4 regions of the Bacillus sp. JJ1521 genome follow, and region 2 is predicted to be linked to each of the others. Evidence: riboswitches for the same ligand, from Rfam matches in the RefSeq annotation. Region 2 holds a riboswitch; each other region holds the start of a gene.
What was found. A riboswitch is a leader RNA that binds a small molecule or an ion and turns the genes downstream of it on or off. The one in region 2 is predicted to bind S-adenosylmethionine.
Positions count from the first base shown of each region.

Region 1: it holds a riboswitch for S-adenosylmethionine, as region 2 does, so the genes downstream of both, V7147_RS03145 (methionine ABC transporter ATP-binding protein) here and V7147_RS16695 (carboxymuconolactone decarboxylase family protein) in region 2, are expected to answer to the same signal.
Region 3: it holds a riboswitch for S-adenosylmethionine, as region 2 does, so the genes downstream of both, mtnK (S-methyl-5-thioribose kinase) here and V7147_RS16695 (carboxymuconolactone decarboxylase family protein) in region 2, are expected to answer to the same signal.
Region 4: it holds a riboswitch for S-adenosylmethionine, as region 2 does, so the genes downstream of both, V7147_RS07025 (LLM class flavin-dependent oxidoreductase) here and V7147_RS16695 (carboxymuconolactone decarboxylase family protein) in region 2, are expected to answer to the same signal.

Region 1 covers NZ_JBALOX010000013.1:58,516-64,258, forward strand. The annotation lists gene V7147_RS03135 (MetQ/NlpA family ABC transporter substrate-binding protein) at 1-476, opposite strand, end outside; gene V7147_RS03140 (methionine ABC transporter permease) at 510-1,181, opposite strand; gene V7147_RS03145 (methionine ABC transporter ATP-binding protein) at 1,171-2,184, opposite strand; SAM riboswitch class I at 2,524-2,630, opposite strand; gene V7147_RS03150 (ABC transporter ATP-binding protein) at 2,854-4,707, opposite strand; partial or broken gene V7147_RS03155 (ABC transporter ATP-binding protein) at 4,704-5,743, opposite strand, start outside.
Region 2 covers NZ_JBALOX010000123.1:17,623-23,365, forward strand. The annotation lists gene V7147_RS16670 (ATP-binding protein) at 1-159, shown strand, start outside; gene V7147_RS16675 (hypothetical protein) at 390-848, shown strand; gene V7147_RS16680 (DUF3784 domain-containing protein) at 889-1,197, opposite strand; gene V7147_RS16685 (cupin domain-containing protein) at 1,275-1,634, opposite strand; TPP riboswitch at 2,111-2,211, shown strand; gene tenA (thiaminase II) at 2,308-2,994, shown strand; SAM riboswitch class I at 3,117-3,225, shown strand; gene V7147_RS16695 (carboxymuconolactone decarboxylase family protein) at 3,336-3,989, shown strand; gene V7147_RS16700 (PadR family transcriptional regulator) at 4,166-4,489, shown strand; gene V7147_RS16705 (HAAS domain-containing protein) at 4,494-5,249, shown strand; gene V7147_RS16710 (helix-turn-helix transcriptional regulator) at 5,465-5,743, shown strand, end outside.
Region 3 covers NZ_JBALOX010000105.1:273-5,283, forward strand. The annotation lists gene V7147_RS15180 (methylated-DNA--[protein]-cysteine S-methyltransferase) at 1-254, shown strand, start outside; gene mtnA (S-methyl-5-thioribose-1-phosphate isomerase) at 422-1,471, opposite strand; gene mtnK (S-methyl-5-thioribose kinase) at 1,476-2,669, opposite strand; SAM riboswitch class I at 2,774-2,930, opposite strand; gene V7147_RS15195 (carbon-nitrogen family hydrolase) at 3,021-3,809, opposite strand; gene V7147_RS15200 (pyridoxal phosphate-dependent aminotransferase) at 3,897-5,011, shown strand, end outside.
Region 4 covers NZ_JBALOX010000039.1:3,327-9,069, forward strand. The annotation lists partial or broken gene V7147_RS07015 (fibronectin type III-like domain-contianing protein) at 1-524, shown strand, start outside; gene V7147_RS07020 (C40 family peptidase) at 646-1,719, opposite strand; SAM riboswitch class I at 2,110-2,209, shown strand; gene V7147_RS07025 (LLM class flavin-dependent oxidoreductase) at 2,530-3,864, shown strand; gene V7147_RS07030 (MetQ/NlpA family ABC transporter substrate-binding protein) at 3,938-4,759, shown strand; gene V7147_RS07035 (methionine ABC transporter ATP-binding protein) at 4,773-5,743, shown strand, end outside.

The sequences.
Region 1 (5,743 bases), on a different contig from region 2:
GCATCGCGTAATGTATTTAATGCACGTGCGGCATTTGTTGGGTCATTTGGAAGTGTTACTGTAGCACCTTCTTTTACTTCATCGATTGATTTAAAAACGTTTGAATAAAGACCCATTGGTGCTGTTGGAACATTAATTAAAGCTGTTAAATCCATGTTGTTTTCTTTTTCAAAGTTTTCTAGGTAAATCGTATGTTGGAATAAGTTTGCTTGAATATCTCCATTGTCTAATGCTTTATTTGGTTGAATATAATCACTAAATTCAACAATTTCAACTGTGTATCCTAATTTTTCAAGACCTGGTTTAAGTGCTTGTTTCGCCATGTCACTGTATGGACCGGCTGTTGCGCCAATTTTGATTTCTTTTGATTCCTCAGCAGAATCCTTACCTTCATCTCCATTACTTGCGCTATTTCCACAAGCTGCAATAACAAATGCTACTAATAGTAAAATAATACCTGTTGCCCACTTTTTCATTTTTTCTTCCTTCTTTCTCTTTTTTTATAAAATTTATCTTTTATCTACAACTTTGGCGATGTAGTCGCCAAGAAGTTGGATAACTTGAACTAAAATAATTAAGATTATGACGGTTGCAAACATGATGGTGTTGTCATAGCGATAATACCCAAATCGGATTGCTAAATCCCCGATTCCACCACCACCGACAGTTCCAGCCATGGCTGAAAATCCTATTAAGCTTATCAGCGTTAAGGTTACACCAGAAATGATTCCTGACCTTGCTTCAAGAAGCAGCACATCTTTTATAATCATCCAAGGCGTTGCACCCGCCGCAATTGCAGCTTCGATTACTCCTCTGTCAATTTCTCGCAGGGCAGTTTCCACAATTCTTGCAAAAAATGGAATCGCTGCTACCGACAGTGAAACAGATGCAGCCGTCGGCCCAATTGTTGTTCCCACGATCAAATTCGTGATTGGAATTAAGGCGACGAGCAAGATAATAAATGGAATCGAACGAATTAAGTTCACGACAAAGCCTAGAATATTCTGGGCAGCCTTGTTTTCTAGAAATAATCCTTTATCTGTTACATATAGAAGAATTCCAACTGGAAGCCCAATTACCACTGCAATTAGTAATGATATGGCAATCATATAGATTGTTTGGAAAAACGCAGTATTAATATCAGGGAGAAGCTCTACAAGATGATTAAAATCAATTCCCATCACGTATCACCTCCACTTGTGCAGCACGTTCTTCAATATATTTCAGTGCCGATTTAATTTCTCCCTTATCCCCTCTTAATTCCATGATAAAAATCCCGAGCGGTGTTTCTCCAATGTATTCAATCGATCCATGCAGGAAATTGCCCTTTACTTTAAAGGTTTGAAGCATATCTGAGATAACACCTTCACCGGCAACAAACCCTTTAAAGGTAACTTTCACAATTGGTCCAACACATGCTTCAAGAATAGCTTCCGGGATATCGAATGAAACAACACTTTTAATAAATTCCTTTGTTAACTCAGCATTTGGGCTCGCAAATACGTCATATACTGAACCATCTTCAATGACTTTTCCGTCTTGCATAATCGCCATGCGGTTGCATATTTCCTTCACCACATCCATTTCATGTGTAATGAGCACGATTGTAATCCCCAGTTCTTGATTAATCTTTTTTAAGAGTTTTAAGATTGATTTTGTTGTTGTAGGGTCTAATGCTGAAGTTGCTTCATCACAAAGCAATACCTTTGGGTCATTCGCAAGTGCTCTTGCAATCCCAACCCTTTGTTTTTGACCACCACTTAGCTGGGAAGGATAGACGTCCTTTTTATCCAAAAGCCCTACCATATCAAGTAAATCTTCAACTCGTTTTTGGATTTGATTTTTTGGTAGATTAGCGGCCTTTAAGGAAAACGCAATATTTTCAAATACTGTTTTTTGACTAATTAAATAGAAGTGTTGAAAAATCATTCCGATTTTCAACCGTGCTTTACGCAGCTCACCACTTTTTAAGGAGGTTAGATCAACTCCATCAACTGTGATGCTTCCGGATGTTGGTCGTTCAAGTAGGTTGATACAGCGCAGCAGTGAGCTTTTCCCTGCACCTGAATATCCGACAATGCCAAAGATTTCTCCTGCTTCTATTTGTAGGGAGACATTGTCAACACCTGTGACAGTCCCATTTTTTGTTTTATATATCTTTGAAAGATTCCGAATCTCTATCATTTAAATACCTCATTTATTTGTCACGATTTTAATAATCAAATGCGCCTTGGCGTATTTGCGCCCAATTTTTTTCGAGCTTGTCTCGAAAAATTTCCATTTAAAAATCGTGGCATCCGCCGGAGGCTTTAGGCCAACACGATGATGGTCACTCAGACGTTGCCACAGGACGTGGCGTTCTTAGTCTGAGTTCCTTAATTTCAGTCGAGGTTTGAACCCACCACTGAATTGTATACTCTTTTTGCATTCATCCCCCACTTATTGAAGTAGGAGATGAATGCTGAATAAAGTTAAAATGCCCCTTTCATCTGAAAGAGGCATCGAAATACAAAGTTTTATCTCGACTTATCTTTCAGAATAAGAATCATTCTGCAGGATTTGGCACCTTCCCATCATTGGGGGTTGCCGGACTTCACAGGGCCTAGTCCCTCAGTCACTCTGGATAAGTTTGAATATTTTCTTTAATTAGTATAGTAAGATACTACTAGTCTACTCATCTTTTGTCAATAACACTATTAAACTATCTAGATGTTGTTAAACGTTTACATTGCAATGTTTTCAATGAATTATTTCTTTTATAAAAATTTTTGAATATAAGAAATAGACCGATTGATAGCCTCGAACTCTCCCCCTAAAAAAGACCCGCCTCCCTTTGGAAACGAGCCTTGATTTCTATCCTACAGATTTTTCTGCGAACTGACTATTGTATAGATCCGCATAAAAGCCGTTTTCCTCTAACAACTCTGCATGGGTTCCCTGTTCAATCACTTTCCCGTGGTTCATGACAAGAATTAAATCAGCATCCTTAATTGTTGATAAACGGTGGGCAATAACAAAGTTTGTCCGCCCCTCCATCAAACGATTCATTGCCTTCTGAATATAACTTTCAGTCCTTGTATCAACACTTGATGTTGCTTCATCAAGAATCATGATTGGCGGGTCAGCAAGTATTGCACGGGCAATAGTTAGAAGTTGCTTCTGTCCTTGTGAAATATTCGATGCTTCTTCATTCAAAATCGTATCATAGCCATCTGGCAAAGTACGAATAAAGTGATCGGCATGTGCGGTATAAGCTGCCTTCACAACTTCTTCCTCTGTTGCCCCATCTTTACCATAGGCGATATTATCTCTAATTGTCCCATTAAAAAGCCAGGTATCTTGAAGCACCATACCGAACGTTTTTCGTAATTCATTCCGTGGCATTTCCCGAGTATCAAGTCCGTCAATCGTAATTTTTCCGCTATTTAATTCATAGAACCGCATTAATAAATTGATTAATGTTGTCTTCCCTGCACCGGTTGGCCCTACAATTGCAACTGTTTGACCAGGCTGCACATTTATATTCATATTTTCAATTAACAATTCATTCGTATAACCAAAATCAACATTTTCGAATGTTACCGCACCTTTTGCCCGTGTTAATTTCACCAACGTTTTTTCCTTCTCTTCTTCCTCCTCATCTAGAAGTTCAAAGACACGCTCTGCAGCTGCAATGGTTGACTGAATGATATTGGCGATGTTAGCTGTTTGAGTTATTGGCTGAGTAAATTGTTTTGAATAGGTAATAAAAGCTTGAATATCACCAATCGAGATTGAGCGATTAATCACCAGAATCCCACCAACAACACTAATCAACACATAGGTCAAGTTACCGATAAAAAACATCATTGGCATAATAATCCCCGAAATGAACTGCGCTTTTTGCCCTGCATCATACAGTTCTTCATTAACGGAATCAAACTTATCCATTGCCTTTTTCTCATGGCCAAAAGCCTTCACCACTTGATGTCCAGTATACATCTCCTCAATATGTCCATTTAACTCGCCAAGTGTGCGCTGTTGTTTTGCAAAATAACGCTGCGATCGTTTTAAGATTGGTTGAATGACGAAAATAGACAATGGTAGGCTAATAATGGTAATGACCGTCAAGAGGGGACTAATATAAAGCATCATAATAATAATCCCGATAATCATCACAACAGATGTTATAAACTGGGTCAAGCTTTGCTGCAATGTACTGCCAATTGTATCAATATCATTTGTTACTCGACTCAGGGTTTCACCATTTGGCCTGCCATCGAAATATTTTAGTGGAAGCTTCTCAAGCTTCTGATTAACATCCTCTCTAAGATCGTATACCGTTTTTTGAGCAACACCAGACATCATGTATTGTTGGATAAAGGTAAACAGACTACTAAAGATATATAATCCACCCAGTATAAGGAGCATATATCCGATTTTACCAAAGTCAATTGCAGCACCTGGTATCCCCTGAACCTTACCATAAGCACCTTCAAACAGTTCAGTCACTGTGTCCCCCATAATTTTGGGTCCGATAATTGAAAAGACTGTACTCATTATGGCAGCTAGGAAAACTGCAATAAGCTGCTTGCGGCGCGGTTTTAAATAGGTTAGTAGGCGTTTAAATGTGCCTTTAAAATTTTTTGGTTTCTGACCCATCATCATCATATTCCCCGGCCCCATACCTACTTGCTGATTTTGGCGAGGCTTCTTATCATTACTCATGCCGATTCCTCCTCACCAAGCTGTGACTCTACAATTTCCCGATACACAGCATTTGACCCGAGCAGTTCCTCATGTGTCCCTATCCCGGCAATATTTCCATTATTGAGGACAATAATTCGATCAGCATCAACTACTGTACTGACTCGTTGAGCAACAATTAATACGGTTGCTTCCCTTGTTTCATCCTTCAGGGCTTTCCGTAATAATGCATCTGTTCGATAATCAAGAGCGGAAAAGCTATCATCGAAAAGATAAATATCTGCTTTCCTTACAAGTGCACGCGCGATTGAAAGTCGCTGTTTTTGTCCGCCAGACAAATTTGAGCCCCCTTGTTCAATCAGAGAATCATATCCATCTGTCATTTCAGAAATGAACTCATCCGCTTGAGCAATTCGTGCCGCATGCTTAATTTCGTCAAGGCTTGCATCTTCTTTCCCGAAACGAATATTCTCGGCCACTGTACCCGTAAAAAGCAAAGCCTTTTGTGGGACAAAACCCATCTTGGAGCGAATTTCGGCTTGTTTTACGTCTCGAATGTCAACACCATTGACACGAATTGTCCCGCTTGAAACCTCATAAAATCGAGGGATCAAATGAATAAGGGTTGACTTACCTGATCCAGTTCCGCCAATGATTGCTGTTACTTCCCCTGGTTTTGTGGAAAAACTGATATTTGTTAATGCTGGTTCTTCCGCTCCTGGATAACTAAACGTTACATGATCAAATTCAAGCGTACCTCGTTCTTGGTTTGCCATTTTAGTCCCACTATCCTGGAAAGTTGGTTTCATATCAAGCACTTCATTAATCCGTTTTGCTGATACCGCCGCCCTTGGAACCATAATAAACATCATGGATGCCATAACAAGAGCAAACATAATTTGCATCACATATTGGATAAATGCCATTAAATCCCCAATTTGCATACCACCATTGTCTATGCGCACACCGCCAAACCAAATAACAGCTACAATGGTTAAGTTCATGATTAGCATCATCACCGGCATCATAAATGCCATAACCTTGTTAACCTTTATCG
Region 2 (5,743 bases):
TCGGCGCTAGACGAAAAGGAAAAAGGGTTAGAACTTGGGGCGAATGAGTATTTAATCAAGCCATATCAACCAACACTCTTATCCAAGCTGATTCTTCAAACATTGTTGAAAAAAGATTGGAGCGGGCAGATCCTGATTCCAAGTAATAATAAGGAGTAATTTTTAGAAAGGGGCAAATGGACTTTGCCCCTCTTTCCCATGATCACATATGGTTGACGTTATTTGATTGAATATTGCCCATTCTTTTTGCGGATTTTAGAAAAAATGAAACTAAATCATGTTTGATTCGTAAATTAAATATAAGAGAAATGTAATGCTGATAATGTATATCATAACTGTGTTCACCCATTTTTTTTATTATCTTATTTCTGGTAAGGAGGTGCTGGAGGTTGGAAAAGCATGTAGATGCTATAAAAGCGATTATAAGTAAACTGAGAAGTACCATCAGTAAAGAAAGTTCAAAAAAGCTGGATTTGAATAAATGTGAACGAGTAGTTAATAAGTTGGATTCTTTTTCGGTAACCTGTGAAGAATGTCAGCAGCATTTGCTTAAATTAAAAAATCATTTCGTTCAACTAGAATCTAACGCAAAAGAGATTGATATGGATATTAAACAACATAAAAAAGTGATCCATGACATTGTCTCTCATCTTGAAAAGAAGCATAAATTGGTGCAAGAAGGAATGTACCTATCATTATTCTTGTCGATAGGAATTAGTATGGGCGTTGTGTTTGGATTAACCATATTTGATAATATTGGCTTAGGACTACCAATTGGAATGAGTATGGGCATTGCAATTGGTGTAGGTTTAGATGCAGATGCGAAGAAAAAAGGGAAAACAATATAGTTTTTTGGACACAGCAATCGCTGTCCCTATTCCATCCGCTCTAAAATCGGAGTCGCCAATAATTAGCAACAATGAGCATTTTTACGATATAAACTCCAATAATAACTTTATATATTTGTATAACACTTTCGCCAAAAACCGATACTACAAGAGGCATTAAAAGGACAATAACTCTCAAGATTATTGCAGTCACTCCAGTTCTTTTTGCATATTTATCTTTTTCACCATAAAAGGTAGTTTCACTAAAACCGATAATTAAGGATAACTTCTTTTTTACACGGATTAGATAACCTAAATAAATGATAAATACTCCTGCAACTATAATAGCTATCGAGCTAAAAGTACCCAAAAAAGCACCTCCATTTCATATTTAAAATACGATTTAAGAAGGTAATAGTTTCAAACTAATAAATTGCAATAAACTTATCATGAATACTTCAATGGAATAAAAAGGGAAGGGGACAAATCCTCACTTTCAATGACAATCGCTGTTAATCCAGTATCCGTTTTCGTTTCATGCCATTCATCTTTTTCCCAAAAAACGGCATCCCCAGGCTCTACCTTACAGTATTCATCATTTTCGCCGCGGACAAACCCTTCACCTTTTACAATTAATAAAAATTGCGGGACCACAGCTTGATGAAAACCCACGATCCCATTCTTATCTAAATGCATACACCCGATCTGAGTTGTCATATTTGTACGTATAATACGGTTCATAATAAAGTCCGAATTAAATTGTGAAATTCGTTTACCTCGATCTTTGTTAAATGTATAAATCTCCATGCTATACCTCCTAAGTTTGGGATATTTTTATTACTTCTCCATTACCTCGTAAAACACCTGCTATTTGAGTTCAAAAATGGGGGTGTCTGAACTTTTTGTGATTTAGAATGTGGATTATAATTGAGTAATCAATGATATTTTTAAGCGGAGATTTTCCGATTAAGTAAAGAAAAATTGCCGATTTACACGTTTTTTGAATCAATAGTCGGAATCTTTCCGGCTGTTTAATCTATTTTCAGTTCTATTTGATACATAAGAGAAATTTCTGCTCCTATATTATCTAACTCGCTTTAATATCCAATCAATCTGTAAAACTTACAGGTGGTTTCTTGAAAAAATTTAAAAATGTGAACCCAATAATTGGGGGATACTCAATATTTATCCATTGAACTAGTTCGCTCAGGTTTGGTCTACTGTCCCTCTTGTTTTATTTCCATTGCTATGTTTAACTAGTATCTAGTAACTTAATAATCTAACAATTCGACTAGGGGAGCATGCAAATGCTGAGAGATAGAAATATCGACCCTTTGAACCTGATCTAGGTAACACTAGCGTAGGGAAGTGGGGTTGGTATTTTTCGTGTAAACGATTAAATTTGCCGAACCCATTTCTAGACACTAGTGATGGGTTTTTATTTTGTATCCTCCCTGAAGTCAACTAGTTGAAAGGGGAAATGAAAGTGAGCAGTTTATTTACAGATCGAATATGGAATCGAGTAGAGCCGATTTGGAATTCGTATTTGGAGCATCCTTTTGTGAAAGGGATTGGCGAAGGTTGGTTAGATAAGGATAAATTCAAGCATTATATGAAGCAGGATTATGTGTACCTAATTGAGTACTCCCGTCTATTTGCGTTAGGGAGTGCAAAAGCACCTGACTTAAAAACGATGTCCATTTTTGCAAACCTTTTGCATGGCACATTGGAAGTGGAAATGGATCTTCACCGCCAATATGCTGCAAAATTTGGTATAACTCCTGAGGAGCTTGAGGCAACCGAGCCCGCTTCAACTACGACTTCATACACAAGTTACATGCTGAACGTAGCTCAACTTGGTGGTGTTGAAAATATTGTTGCAGCTGTCCTTGCCTGTGCATGGAGCTATAATTTCATTGGGAAAGAGCTAGTCAAATGGCCAGGAGCAATAGATCATGAATTTTATGGCGAGTGGGTAAAAATGTATGCATCTGATGAATTTACTGAGTTAGCAGATGATTGTAAGAATCTCATCAATGAAATGGCAAGTGAAAAACCAGAACGTGATCTAGCAGTACTTGAAGAAATCGTTGTTAAAACTAGCATGTACGAATACATGTTTTGGGATATGGCGGAAAACAAAGAGGAATGGCCTATTAATCTTTGAATAAGTGGGTCAAGGGGGACAGGTACATTGTCCCGTTTTCAAAATAATCCAACACTTATGTTGACAAACTATTGCCAATTCATGTAAGGTATTAATAAATATACCAAATTTAATACGATTTTCTCTTATCAAGAGTCGGGGAAGGAACCTGGTCCGTTGATCCCGCAGCAACCGTTACTATGAATGTAACAAGGTGCTAATTCCAGCAAGCGTATGCTTGAAAGATGAGTGTGGACGTACATAGTGCCTCTTCCTCATTGGAAGGGGCTTTTTAAATTCTTATTTGAATTTGGAAATTCGTCTATTATTTGGTGAAAAAATAGGAAATGGGGAGATTTAATATGACTAGTTTGTACAAAAAAGAATACTTTGGTAGACTGCCTGAATTGAATAAGTATGCGTCGGAGGCATTTCAATCTTTCATCAAGTTTGATAGCCAAGCATTAGCTGCAGGTAGACTTTCCGTGAAACAGAAGGAACTGATTGCCGTAGCAGTAGCTCATATCACGGGTTGTCCATATTGCATTGATTTACATGTAGGAAATGCAAAAAAGAATGACTCTACGAAAGAAGAAGTCACTGAGGCTATTTTTGTAGCGACAGCATTGAAAGCAGGTTCCTCTTTAGCTCATGGAGTGAATGCACTTAATGCTTATGATGGAAAAGGTGATAATGAGCTATATAAAGCAGCTTATTTTGCAAGACTGAAAGAATTTGCTGAATTAAATGGAGAGGCATTTAAAGCATTTATTGATTTTGACACGAAGTCTCTCAAAGCGCAAAACATAACAGAAAAAGATAAAGAGTTGATTGCGGTTGCTTGTGCACACACAACAGGTTGCCCGTACTGCATTGACCTTCATACGAAAAATGCGAAAAAAGCAGGTGCTGATTTAGAAGAAATCTCAGAAGCTATTTTCGTTGCAGTTGCCTTAAAAGCAGGATCTGCGTTGGCTCACAGCGTGAATGCGCTTAATGCTTATGATGAGAAGTAATTAAAATAAAACCTATTGACAAAAAAACGAAATAACTTTATACTAAAAACAACTATTTTGTATTACAAGGTAGTTGTTTTTTTATCCGCTATCTTGTTTAACCAACTACCTGTGGATAATCTTATTTTTTTAGTTCACTATCTTGTATAACATACTAGAGGAGGCAGTATGATGAAATGTCGATAAGAAGCCAATTGTTAAAAGGAATTTTAGACGGATGTGTTTTGGCTGTCATTGAAAAGGAACCTGTCTATGGCTATGAGCTTTCACAAAAACTGCTGAATATTGGTTTGGCTGATGTGAGCGAAGGAACCATTTACCCCATATTATTACGTCTCCAAAAGAATGGACTCATTCGGGGAGAAATGAGACCCTCTGAATCAGGACCAAATCGGAAATATTATTTTTTGACAGACACGGGGCAGGAGGCATTAGAGAGTATTACCGAGGAATGGGAACAAATTTCAAAACCAGTGAACGAATTATTGAAAGGAAGGTAAAGATATGCTATCAGCAAAAAGTGAGGCATTTATAGACAATCTCAAAATTTACTTAATGATGTCAGGAAAAAAAGATCAAGATGTAAAGGAGTTAATAGAAGAGTTAAAAGATCATCTCATCGAAGTCGAGAAAAGCGGGCGCAGCATAAATGATATTATTGATCAAACACCAGAACAATATATGGCTTCATTAAAACAGGAAATGAAGACAGATTATAAACAACTTGTAAAATTTCTACCATTCTATATTCTTGGGGTCATTGCCTATTTCCTTATAGGACCCGCAATAAGAGGAGAGTTCGAACTAAACATTATCCAAGTCATAGGGATGCCCATTTTAGCTGTAATGGGGCTTGGGATTTACGTTTACTTTTTACAGAATGCTGGTAGGAAGCAATATTCAAAGAAGAAGTTTTTTTTAGGGGCGATGATTGCAAGTGCAATTGTAACAACTTTAGCGATTCTCATATTGGTTGCAAGTACAATAATAATTAATCCGTTTTTTACAGGGGGTAAGACAACAGATGTAATTGTAATTGTGATATGTAGCGGTATTTTTATTACAACAGCGATTTGGAGTAAAACATGGTTTTCCATTGTGATACCAGCATTCCTTATTATACCTGACGTATTTACAAGATTGACGAACTTGAGTATTGAAACAATCATTATCATTAGTTTGGTCTCTTTTGTTCTACTGTTTGTGGTCCTCATTCTAAATATCTTGATAACAGAAAAAAGGAAAAAGAGGTTGGTGTGATAGATTCTTTCTCAAGATGTTCCCCGAAGACTTTTTAAATAAGTCGTTGGGGAACTTTTTTTATGGATAAAAAGTTGTTAGATTTTACAAAAAATATAGAATATAGTGTTTGCTGTCTGTATATCATGTATTAATAATTAATTATCAAAGCAATAATCCATTATTGTGATAAATATTTATTTACATTAAAAGTCTTTTGTAAAGGAGTTGATTAAATGGTGGTGAAAAAAAGCGCCTCGGAACTTCTTCAGAATTATATCCCACTTGTCGAATTTTTAGGTAGTGTAATGGGTCAACATTGCGAGGTCGTTTTGCATGATATTCGAAATCTGGAAAGTTCCATCATTGCCATCAAAAATAACCATATTAGCAACCGGAATGTCGGAGGTTCCATTACAGATCTAGCATTAAAAATCTTGAAGGAAAAATCGTATGCGAACAAAGATTTCCTAATCAATTATGCTGGCAAAACGCAAGAAGGAAAAATTGTAAAA
Region 3 (5,011 bases), on a different contig from region 2:
TTCAAGAGAAGGTTTGGAATGAACTTTTAAACATCCCATACGGTGAAACACGCTGTTATGCAGATATCGCAAATGCGATTGATAACCCGAAAGCCGTTCGTGCAGTTGGACAAGCCAACCGAAAAAATCCGATCCCAATTGTGGTACCATGTCACCGTGTAATTGGAAAGGACAAATCATTAACAGGATACACCGGCACAAGAACAGACTTAAAAGAAAAACTGTTGGAATTAGAAGGTGTGTTGAATGGGTAGACTTATTGGATTTTGGCTAAAATCGATAGGATCGAATTAAAAACGATAGAAACAAAATAAAATCGATAGAAGCAAATTAAAACTGATAGAATCGAAATAAAATCGATAGACCCGCGAAAAATAGAAAAAATCCAGTGTGTCCCACACTGGATTTTCTCAATAACTACCTATTTTTCAAACAAACTCTTAATTTCTGTCTCAAGGTCACCCTGCAAAATCCCTTTTTCCGTAATAATGGCTGTAATTAGCTCATTTGGTGTGACATCGAACGCTGGATTGTACACTTGAACTCCTTCTGGAGCGATGCGAACCCCGCCTATATGGGTAACTTCCTCTGGATTTCGTTCCTCAATCGGAATTTCTTTTCCGCTTGCTAGTGACACGTCAAACGTGGATAAAGGTGCCGCGACATAAAACGGGATACCGAATGTTTTTGCTAGAATCGCTAAATTAAAGGTGCCAATTTTATTAGCAGTATCGCCATTTGCTGTAATCCGGTCAGCGCCAACAATGATTGCATCGATTTCTTTTTCTACAATCGTATGGGCGGCCATATTGTCAGTAATAAGGGTAACATCTACGCCTGACTGCAGGAGCTCCCATGTTGTCAAACGAGCACCTTGTAAAACAGGCCGTGTCTCTGAAGCATAGACACTTAGATTTTTTCCCTGTTGTGCTGCAAGATGGAAAGGCGCAAGTGCAGTGCCGTAGCGTGCTGTTGCGATGGAACCAGCATTACAAATAGTTAAAACTTTAAACCCATCCTTAAAGAGTTCAAGGGCATGTTCACCGATTAGGCGGCAAACCGCTTCATCCTCAGCTTGTATGCGAATAGCTTCATGGATGAGAGTGGTTTTTGCTTCATTCACGGACGTTGAATCTTCCATACTTGTAACCAAACGATTTAATGCCCAAATTAAATTAACAGCAGTTGGACGTGAACTCGCCAAGTATTCTTTATCTTTTTGCAGTTTTTCCTTAAATTTAAGTAGTGTTGTTTCCTTATAGCTCTTTGCCGATAAAGCCAAGCCAAAGGCAGCCGTAATTCCAATTGCCGGTGCCCCCCGTACTTTTAAAGAAACAATACTATCCCATACATCCTCGATTGTAAAAAGATCGATAAATACAGTTTCCAACGGAAGCTTTGTTTGGTCTAATAGCTTAATAGAAGTTTCATTCCACTGAACAGATTGTGGAACTGTTTTTGTATAAGTCATGGTGTCACTCCTTAGCTGTTCTGTCTACATAGTTTCGTAGAATTTCAAGTTCTTTAATGGACTTGCGGTCACGAATTAACTCTTTTCCTAAACGAAGAGCATGTTGTTTTGCTGCAATCTTTTGTTCAAAGTTTTCAATTCCATCCAGATCGGCAACATGAGCTAGCCCGATTGTTCTGCGGATTAGTTCACAGCCTGCAAAACCAATCGCATCTTCAAACGCTTGCTCGAGAACATATTCCAAATAGCCATCAGTATCACGGTAATGTTCCACAGCGTCATTTTTCCAAGCCTGTGAAAATGTTACCGAAAACACATCCCATGTTTTTTCAATATGTTGATAGAGGGGTCCACGGTTATCAGAATCTCGTGAAATGGCATTTAATAATAGATTTGCAATGAATTGACCAAGGTCAAAGCCAAATGGACCAAAATAAGCAAATTCAGGATCGATTACTTTCGTCTCAGTATCACTTGCGAAAATACTTCCTGTGTGTAAATCGCCATGCAGTAGGGCATCTGCTTGAGTCAAGAATTTCTGCTTTAACTTTGCTGCCTCAAGTTTAAGTGGTTGGTCAGCCCAAATTTGCTCCACATCATTTCGTAGCTCCTCTTCAAAGCTATTTGTATCAATATCAAAAAATGGATCTGTGAAAACAAGATCCTCAGTAATTTTACAAAGGTCAGGGTTAATAAATTTTTGCACAAGCACTTTTTTCTTTGTTGGCTCTAGTCCAAAGTCTGATGAATAAAATAGAGTTTTAGCTAAATATGTTCCGATGTGCTCTGATAAAAGAGGAAAGTTTCTCCCCTCAATTAGTCCAGTTCTTGAAATTTGTAAGTGGGAAAGGTCTTCCATCACAGTGATAGCTAGTTGCTCATCCGTATAATAAACCTTTGGCACAAGTGATGGAACATAGTCGGCAGCAGTTAATAATGCATTGGCTTCGATGGTTGCGCGTTTGAGCGATAATGGCCAACTCTCACCCACGACCTTTGCATATGGTAATGCTTGCTTGATGATAATTCCTTTTTCGTTATCTACAGTGGTAATTTGGAATACTAGATTTAGATTACCATCCCCGATTTCCTTGCATGTTAACACTGTTCCATCTTCAAATAAGCGAAGCCGGGTGGTCAATGCGATCGCCATACTTTCTGTTAATGGTTCATAAATTGATGGATATGAAATTGCCATTTTATATACCTCCAGTAATAAATTTTATTGTCGTTGGAGGCTTCTCGAAAAAACAGAAAAGCCTCTTTCTCATTTGAAAGAGGCTTGAAGACACAGCATCAAACCTCTTATCTGCCAGGAAATAGAAATTTCCTGCTGGAATTAGCACCGTGCCTTATGGGTTTCCCCGGCGCTAAAAAATAGCGCCCCACCTTACGATGGAATTACGGTCGGTTGCTGGGCTTCATCGGGCCAAGTCCCTCTGCCTGCTCTTGATAAGAGATCAAGTTAACAATATTTAAATTTTAAGTTAATACTGAAGAGAATCATAACAACGAATACACATAATTGTCAATCAATTTTTCAACTTTATTATATATAATAATTCGGACGACGATCCTGGAAAATTGGAATTTGTTTTCTAACTTCTTGAACCTTGCTGAGGTCAATTTCAGCGGTTAATGTTGTGCTTTCAGTACCTGCTTCAGCAATAATAGTTCCCCATGGATCGATAATCATCGAATGTCCTGCAAACACATTATCAAGATTACTTCCAACACAGTTACAAGCAACGACATAGCATTGATTTTCAATCGCCCGACTTAGGAGTAAAGTGCGCCAATGCTCAAGCCGAGGGAGTGGCCATTCCGCAACCACGAATAAAATTTCTGCCCCACTTGTTGTATGCGCGCGAATCCATTCTGGGAAGCGAATATCGTAGCAAATGACTCCTGCAGCTGGTACATTTTCAATGGTGAAATCCCCTTTGGTTTCCCCAGCTTGTAAATACAAATGCTCATCCATGAGCTGGAATAGATGAAGCTTACTGTATTCACTGACCATTTCTCCTTCACGATTAAAGATAAACATCGTGTTTGTCACACCTTGTTCGGTCTTTTTGGCAATAGAGCCGGCTACTATATTAACTGAATATTGTTTTGCTACGTTTTTTATAAATGCTTTCGTTTCATCCCCGTTATCATCGGCAATTTCATCTAATCTTGTTAAGTCATATCCAGTTGACCAAAGCTCTGGTAGGATAATGATATCGGGTTCATCTTGAGCCATTGTTTTATCAATCTCTTTAGAAATTAGGTTAAAATTTTCTTGCGGTTTTCCGAATTGAATATCATACTGAATACATGCAATTTTTAGATTCATTTGGAGTCCTCCTGTGAAATGATACTTTACAAGTAACAATATATGATTATAGACTAGTATTTCAAGTATTTTGAAGAAGGTGTACACATGAAAAATTTCGAACAATCTGAAATCCTACAAAATTTACCGAAACAGTTCTTCGCTTCACTTGTTGCAAAGGTGAACAAAGTCGTTGCCGAGGGAAACGATGTCATAAATTTAGGGCAGGGAAATCCAGATCAGCCGAAATTTCATAAATATTCTCCGTTTCGCGGACATTCTTTCATGAAGAAAGCAGCAGCAGAATTTTATCAACGTGAATACGGTGTTGAACTGGATCCGGAAACGGAGGTCGCAATTCTATTTGGCGGGAAGGCTGGATTAGTTGAAATTCCACAATGCCTCTTAAATCCAGGGGATATAGCATTGGTACCAGATCCTGGTTACCCGGATTATTGGTCAGGTGTTGAACTTGCTCGCGCAGAAATGGCATATATGCCCTTAAAAGAGCAAAATGCTTTTTTACCTGATTACTCAGAAATTGATTCGGAGAAGCTTGAAAAAGCAAAAGTTATGTTTTTGAATTATCCCAATAATCCAACCGGAGCGGTGGCGACAAAAGAATTTTTTGAAGAAACAATCACTTTTGCAAAAGAGCATGAGATTTGTGTCGTCCATGATTTTGCATATGGTGCGATTGGATTTGAAGGGAAAAAACCAATTAGTTTCTTAGAAATGGATGGTGCTAAGGATATCGGGATTGAGATCTACACACAATCAAAGACATATAACATGGCGGGCTGGAGAGTTGGTTTTGCGGTTGGAAACCCGAGCGTAATTGAAGCCCTAAATCTAATTCAAGACCATATGTATGTTAGTTTGTTCAGTCCTATTCAAGCGGCAGCAGCGGCAGCGCTAACGGAGTCGCAGGAATGTGTGAAAGGACTAGTGGACAAGTACGAATCAAGACGTAACGCATTCATCAGTGCACTTAAAGACATTGGTTGGGACGTAAAAGCGCCTGCAGGCTCCTTTTTTGCTTGGCTACCAGTACCTGAAGGATATACATCTGTGAGCTTCGCAGATCTTTTACTAGAAAAAGCTCATGTTGCAGTTGCACCAGGAATCGGCTTCGGCGAATATGGTGACCGCTATGTCCGAGTTGGTCTTTTAACCGACGAAGAAAGATTGATTGAAGCCGCAAACCGGATTAAAAAGTTAAA
Region 4 (5,743 bases), on a different contig from region 2:
GTTCCGAACAGTTGATTGCCCAGTACACCGAGGGCCTAGAGATGGGCTATCGCTGGTATGAGGCCAACAACGTGAAGCCAGTATTTCCTTTCGGGTACGGCCTATCGTACACGAGTTTCAAGTATAACAACCTTAAGTTGAAGAGGGTCCACGGTAAAAAGGGCTCGGTGTCCGGTCTTGACGTGTCCTTCACCATCAAGAACTCTGGTAAAGTTGCCGGTGCTGAAGCGGCACAGGTCTACCTAAGTCTACCGGATGAGGCGGCGGAGCCATCCAAGAGACTCGTTAACTTCGAGAAGGTCTACCTCAAGCCTGGTGAGAGCAAGCAGGTGACTGTCAGAATCAATTTGGCCGACTCTAACCACCCGTTCTCTTATTTCATTCCGGATGAGCCGAAGAATCTGAAGAACTGGGCCGACGGGAAGTGGGCAACTGTTGACGGGAAGTACCGTGTGCATGTCGGTGGCTCATCGGCAGACACCCCGCTCGAAAAGGAAATAATGTTGAAGTTCAAACTTAGATAGGACAATAAAAAGGGCAAGGGGAGTTCCTATTGGAGACCACTGCCCTTCTAGTTTGGAGAATTTTTTTACATAAAAAGGAAGTCAATTCCTCAGAATTGACTTCCTCATCCGTTAAAATTTATTAATAGAATCTCTTAAATCCTTCAAAATGTTTTTTCCAATAAGCGTCATTTACATTCGAAATCACTACGCCGTTATCAGAAGCATGGATGAATTCATTGTTTCCAAGATAAATCCCCATATGAGAAATGCCAGCTTTATAAGTTCCTTGAAAGAATACTAAGTCTCCTACATTAGGTGTATTTACATAATAGGAGCGCATATGGTAGCCTTCGCTAGAATAACGATGGGTATTTAATCCAGCTTGCTTATAGGCAAAGTAAATGAACCCACTACAGTCAAATCCATTAGGTGTAGACCCACCCCATGCGTAGCCTGCTCCCAATTGGTTTTTTGCTACCGTAATCAACTGATCAACATTATAGCTTATATCTGTTGGTGGGGTTTCAACTTTAGGAGTTTCTACTTTAGCGCCATCACCAATATTTAGCTTTTGGCCAATATAGATCATATCTGATTTCAAATTGTTCCATTGTCTAAGGTTTGCAACTGTAACTTTATAATCTATTGCAATTCTTGATAAGGTGTCACCGGATTTAACTATATAAACAGTAGCGGATAGAACCTTTTCTTCTTGAGGTTTTTCTGTTTTTTCGGTAGTAGTGTTATTTGGTTTCTCGGTTGTTGTCGTTTTACTCACAACAAACACATTTCCTGGGTAGATAAGAGTAGAATTTAAGTTATTCCACGCCATTAATTCATTAAGTGAAATCTTATGTTTCGTTGCAATACCACTAAGTGTATCACCAGACTTTACAGTGTATGTAGTTGCTGCTGATGTATTAGGTTTTTGGACTTCTTTTTCAGTTGAAATTTGAGTGTTGCTGCTTGTTGAATTGTTTGTGGAATTTAATTCTGTCTTAAGGACTTGATTCGGGAAAATAATATCGCTTGTTAAATTGTTTAAGGACTTCAATTGTGTAACAGAAATATTATGCGTTTGCGCAATCTTCCACAGTGAATCTCCACTCTGAACTTTGTACGTGCTTGCTGCCTCAGCTTCCTCCGCTGCAAAAAAAGCCGAAGCGATGAGTGCAGACGTAGTCACGGACATATATAGTTTCTTTTTACCCAACTTTTGTACCTCCTCGCAAATCTATTTATCTAAAAAACATTATACTATAGGATTGTCTAGATTTGTAGATTAATGTGGAAATGGAGGAATAGTTATCCATTATTTTAAGCAGGCATCACTCGAAATTGCTAAATTTTGTCGACTCTAAAAATTCCTTTCAAAATGAGTAGAAGTAGTACTTTACTACTAAAAAGTTATTAATATTTAAAAAGTATTGACTTTAGATTTTGCTTAATTTATATTACTAATTATAAATCATGAGTGGTTTCGTCGCTAAGCTATACACGTTAGCGGGATCATCATGACATAGAAAAATAATTGTTGACATCATTTGGGTACTTTGTTATTTTTAAAATATTGGATTTCAGAAAATTAAAAATGAATATGAATTTCTTATCAAGAGAGGTGGAGGGACTGGCCCTTTGATACCTCGGCAACAGACTTATTGTACTGTGCCAAATCCAGCAAGCGACAGCTTGAAAGATAAGAAGAGCACAAGAAATGATTCTTTTAACCTCTTCTTATTTGTAGAAGAGGTTTTATTTTTGTAAAAATACTTAGTAAATGTATCGAAAAACTATAGTTTAAGCTATCAATATCTAAAGCTGACCGGAACACCGGAGGCCTTAATTTCATTTCAATATGAGATTAGGGCCTTTTTGATTTCCCTTAATAGAGTAGTATTTTCAAGATATACAATGCGGACTTTACAATCCACCACATCCCGATATGGTAGTCAATCTAATTGCCTCAAGTGCAATAGAAAACTATAGAAAAAAATAATTTGTTCTTCAATAGGAGGAGATTTTAATGGAAAAGAAACAAATGCATTTAGGAGCTTTTTTCACAACTTATTTAGGTCATCATCTAGCAGCGTGGCGTTATCCAGAAACAAAAACGGAGGAAGTGGTTCAGTTAAACTTGTATAAAGAAATTGCAGAGTTATCAGAGAAAGGTAAGTTCGATATGCTCTTTATCGCGGATGTGCTTGCCCATAGCGAGGAAGATCTCGAGTATACGCCACAAATCAGATTGGAAGCTCCAACAGTCATGGCAACACTTGCAGCCTTAACAAAGAAAATTGGCTTGGTGTCTACATTATCTACCACTTATCATCATCCCTATAATGTGGCAAGAAAGTTTTCAACTCTAGATCATTTAAGTGGAGGCCGCGCAGCTTGGAATATTGTCACCTCTGCACATGATAATGAAGCACAAAATTACGGAGAAATGAAACATTTGGATCATTCAAAGAGGTATGAAGTATGTGAGGAATTTGTTCAAGTTACAAAGGAACTCTGGGATAGCTGGGAGGATGATGCATTATTATTTGATCGTGAAAAAGGGAGGTTTTTAGATGGAAATAAGGTCCATCCAATCCATTTTAATGGACAGTATTACAAAATACGGGGTCCTTTAAATATTCCCCGATCACCTCAAGGAAATCCAGTACTTCTATCCGCTGGTGCTTCCCCAAGAGGAAAAGATTTTGCAGCCAAAGTAGCTAATGTATTTTTCACAATCGCCTCTCCTACTTTAGAGGAAGGTAAAGTTTTATATCAAGAAATGAAGAATAAAGTGCGTAGTTATGGAAGGGATCCAAAAAAGTTTAAAATCATGCCTGGTGTTGTACCATTTGTCGGAAAAAACCAAAAAGAAGCAGAAGAAAAATATGAACATTTTCAAGAGTTAATACTACCGGAATTAGGGATTGGAATGCTATCAAGATATCTTGGTATAGATTTAATTCATTATTCTCCTGATTCTTTCCTGCCAGATCTCCCAAGCATAGAACAATATAACGGAGAAAAAGGTAGATTTAAAATCTTAAGGGATCTGTCGAAAAAAGAAAATTTAACAATTCGACAATTAGCAAGCCTATTTGCTAGAGGGCAAGGTCACTTATTTGTAGTAGGCTCGGGTGACCACGTTGCAGATAAATTAAGTGAATGGTTTCTTAACGAAGCTTGCGATGGTTTTAATGTAAAAATCCCATACTTCCCTGGAGGAATAACAGATTTTGTGGATCATGTAACGCCTGAATTACAAAACCGTGGTCTTTTCCGAACAGACTATGAAGGTGAAACGCTTAGGGATCACCTTGGATTGGATTATCCAAACGTTAAAGTAAGAGAAAATGTCTAACATAAAATTTTAGGAGAGTAAGAGAATAACTGGATTTTCTTACTCTGAAAAATATTGAATGGGGAGGATAAAAATGAACAAAAAGCTATTATCACTATGTATGGTATTTATACTTATCCTAATTACTGGTTGTACAACTTCGGCAACGTCAGGTAAAGAAGATGAAAAAACGATAAGAATCGGGGTAACAGGAGGTCCACCAGACGAAATTACTAAAATAGTAAAAGAAGAAGCTATAAAAGAAGGAATCAATCTTGAAGTGATAGAATTTAACGATTTTATTACACCAAACCGTTCTCTTGTTAATGGGGAATTAGACTTAAACATGTTCCAAACTAAACAATTTTTAGGACAATTTATAAAAGATCGTAACGCTCCTTTGGTAGCAATAGGTACAACTTACAATAGTACCATTGGAATTTACTCAAAAAAATATAAGAGCATTGATGAAATTCCAGAAGGTGCCACATTAGGGATAATAAATGATCCTGTAAACACATCGCGATCACTGTTTCTCTATGAGGAAGCTGGATTAATTACAGTAAAGACCAACGTCAAGCAACCAACATTAAGGGACATTGAAAGCAATCCAAAAAACTTTACATTTAAAGAAATAGAGGGGCCTTTAATGCTAAGAACCCTAAATAGTATTGATGCTGGTATCGTAGCTAGCACACATGCTTTTGATCAAGGCTTAGACCCAAAGAATGAAGCGATCTATTTAGAGACTGGAATTAAGTTTCCCATGGTAGTAGCAACAAAGGAAAATAATAAAGACAATCCAGAGTATAAAAAAATAACAGAATTGTATCATTCTGATGCAGTGAAACAATTTATTGAAGAACGATACAAGGATGTCATTTTCGTAACAAATGATCCTTTTCAACTTGATTAAGGAGGGCATCTAAATGATTGAGTTAAAAAATATAAACAAGATCTATAAAATAGGTAAAACAGATGTTGAAGCATTAAGAAATGTAAATATTCGTGTGGAAAAAGGAGAAATCTTTGGAGTGATAGGCTTTAGCGGAGCGGGAAAAAGTACGTTACTCCGTATGGTCAATCTTCTTGAAAAACCTACAAGCGGTGAAGTAAAAATTAATGGTAAAAATCTTCTAACGTTGAATGAAAAGGAGTTGCGATACACAAGAAAAAAAATCGGTATTATTTTTCAACAGTTTAATCTACTTTCTTCATATAATGTGTTCGATAATGTTGCCGAAATTCTTCGTATGAATCGAGTGTCGAAGAAAGAAATCCAACGAAAAGTGGGAGAATTGCTTACACTTGTCGGATTAGCGGATAAGGCAACGCAATACCCATCTCAATTATCAGGCGGACAAAAACAACGTGTAGGTATTGCCCGTGCTTTAGCAATGGAACCTGAAATCTTATTATGTGATGAAGCAACTTCTGCTTTGGATCCGCAAACGACAGATTCGATTCTGGAATTACTTTTAGATATTAATAAAAAGCTAGGTTTAACCATTGTTCTTATTACTCATGAAATGGAAGTCATCAAAAAAACATGTGATCATGTGGCTGTTATGGAAAAAGGGGAAGTGATTGAACAAGGAACTGTTCTTGACATTTTTAGTCGGCCTTTTCAAGTAACTACGAAAAAGTTCTTGCAGAATCTGTATGATGATACGATTACTGAAGAAATGTTGGAAAAGTTACAGAAATTTGGCCATTCCTATCTTTTACGTTTAGCCTTTCGGGGTGATTCAGCACTAGATCCAGTCCTTAATGTAATTTCATCGAAATATTCAGTAATCACAAATATTGTCCATGGTTCAATTACCTATCTAAAAGGAGTTCCACTAGGGATTTTATTGGTCCATATTTCTGGGGATTACGATAAAGTGAAGCAAGCAAT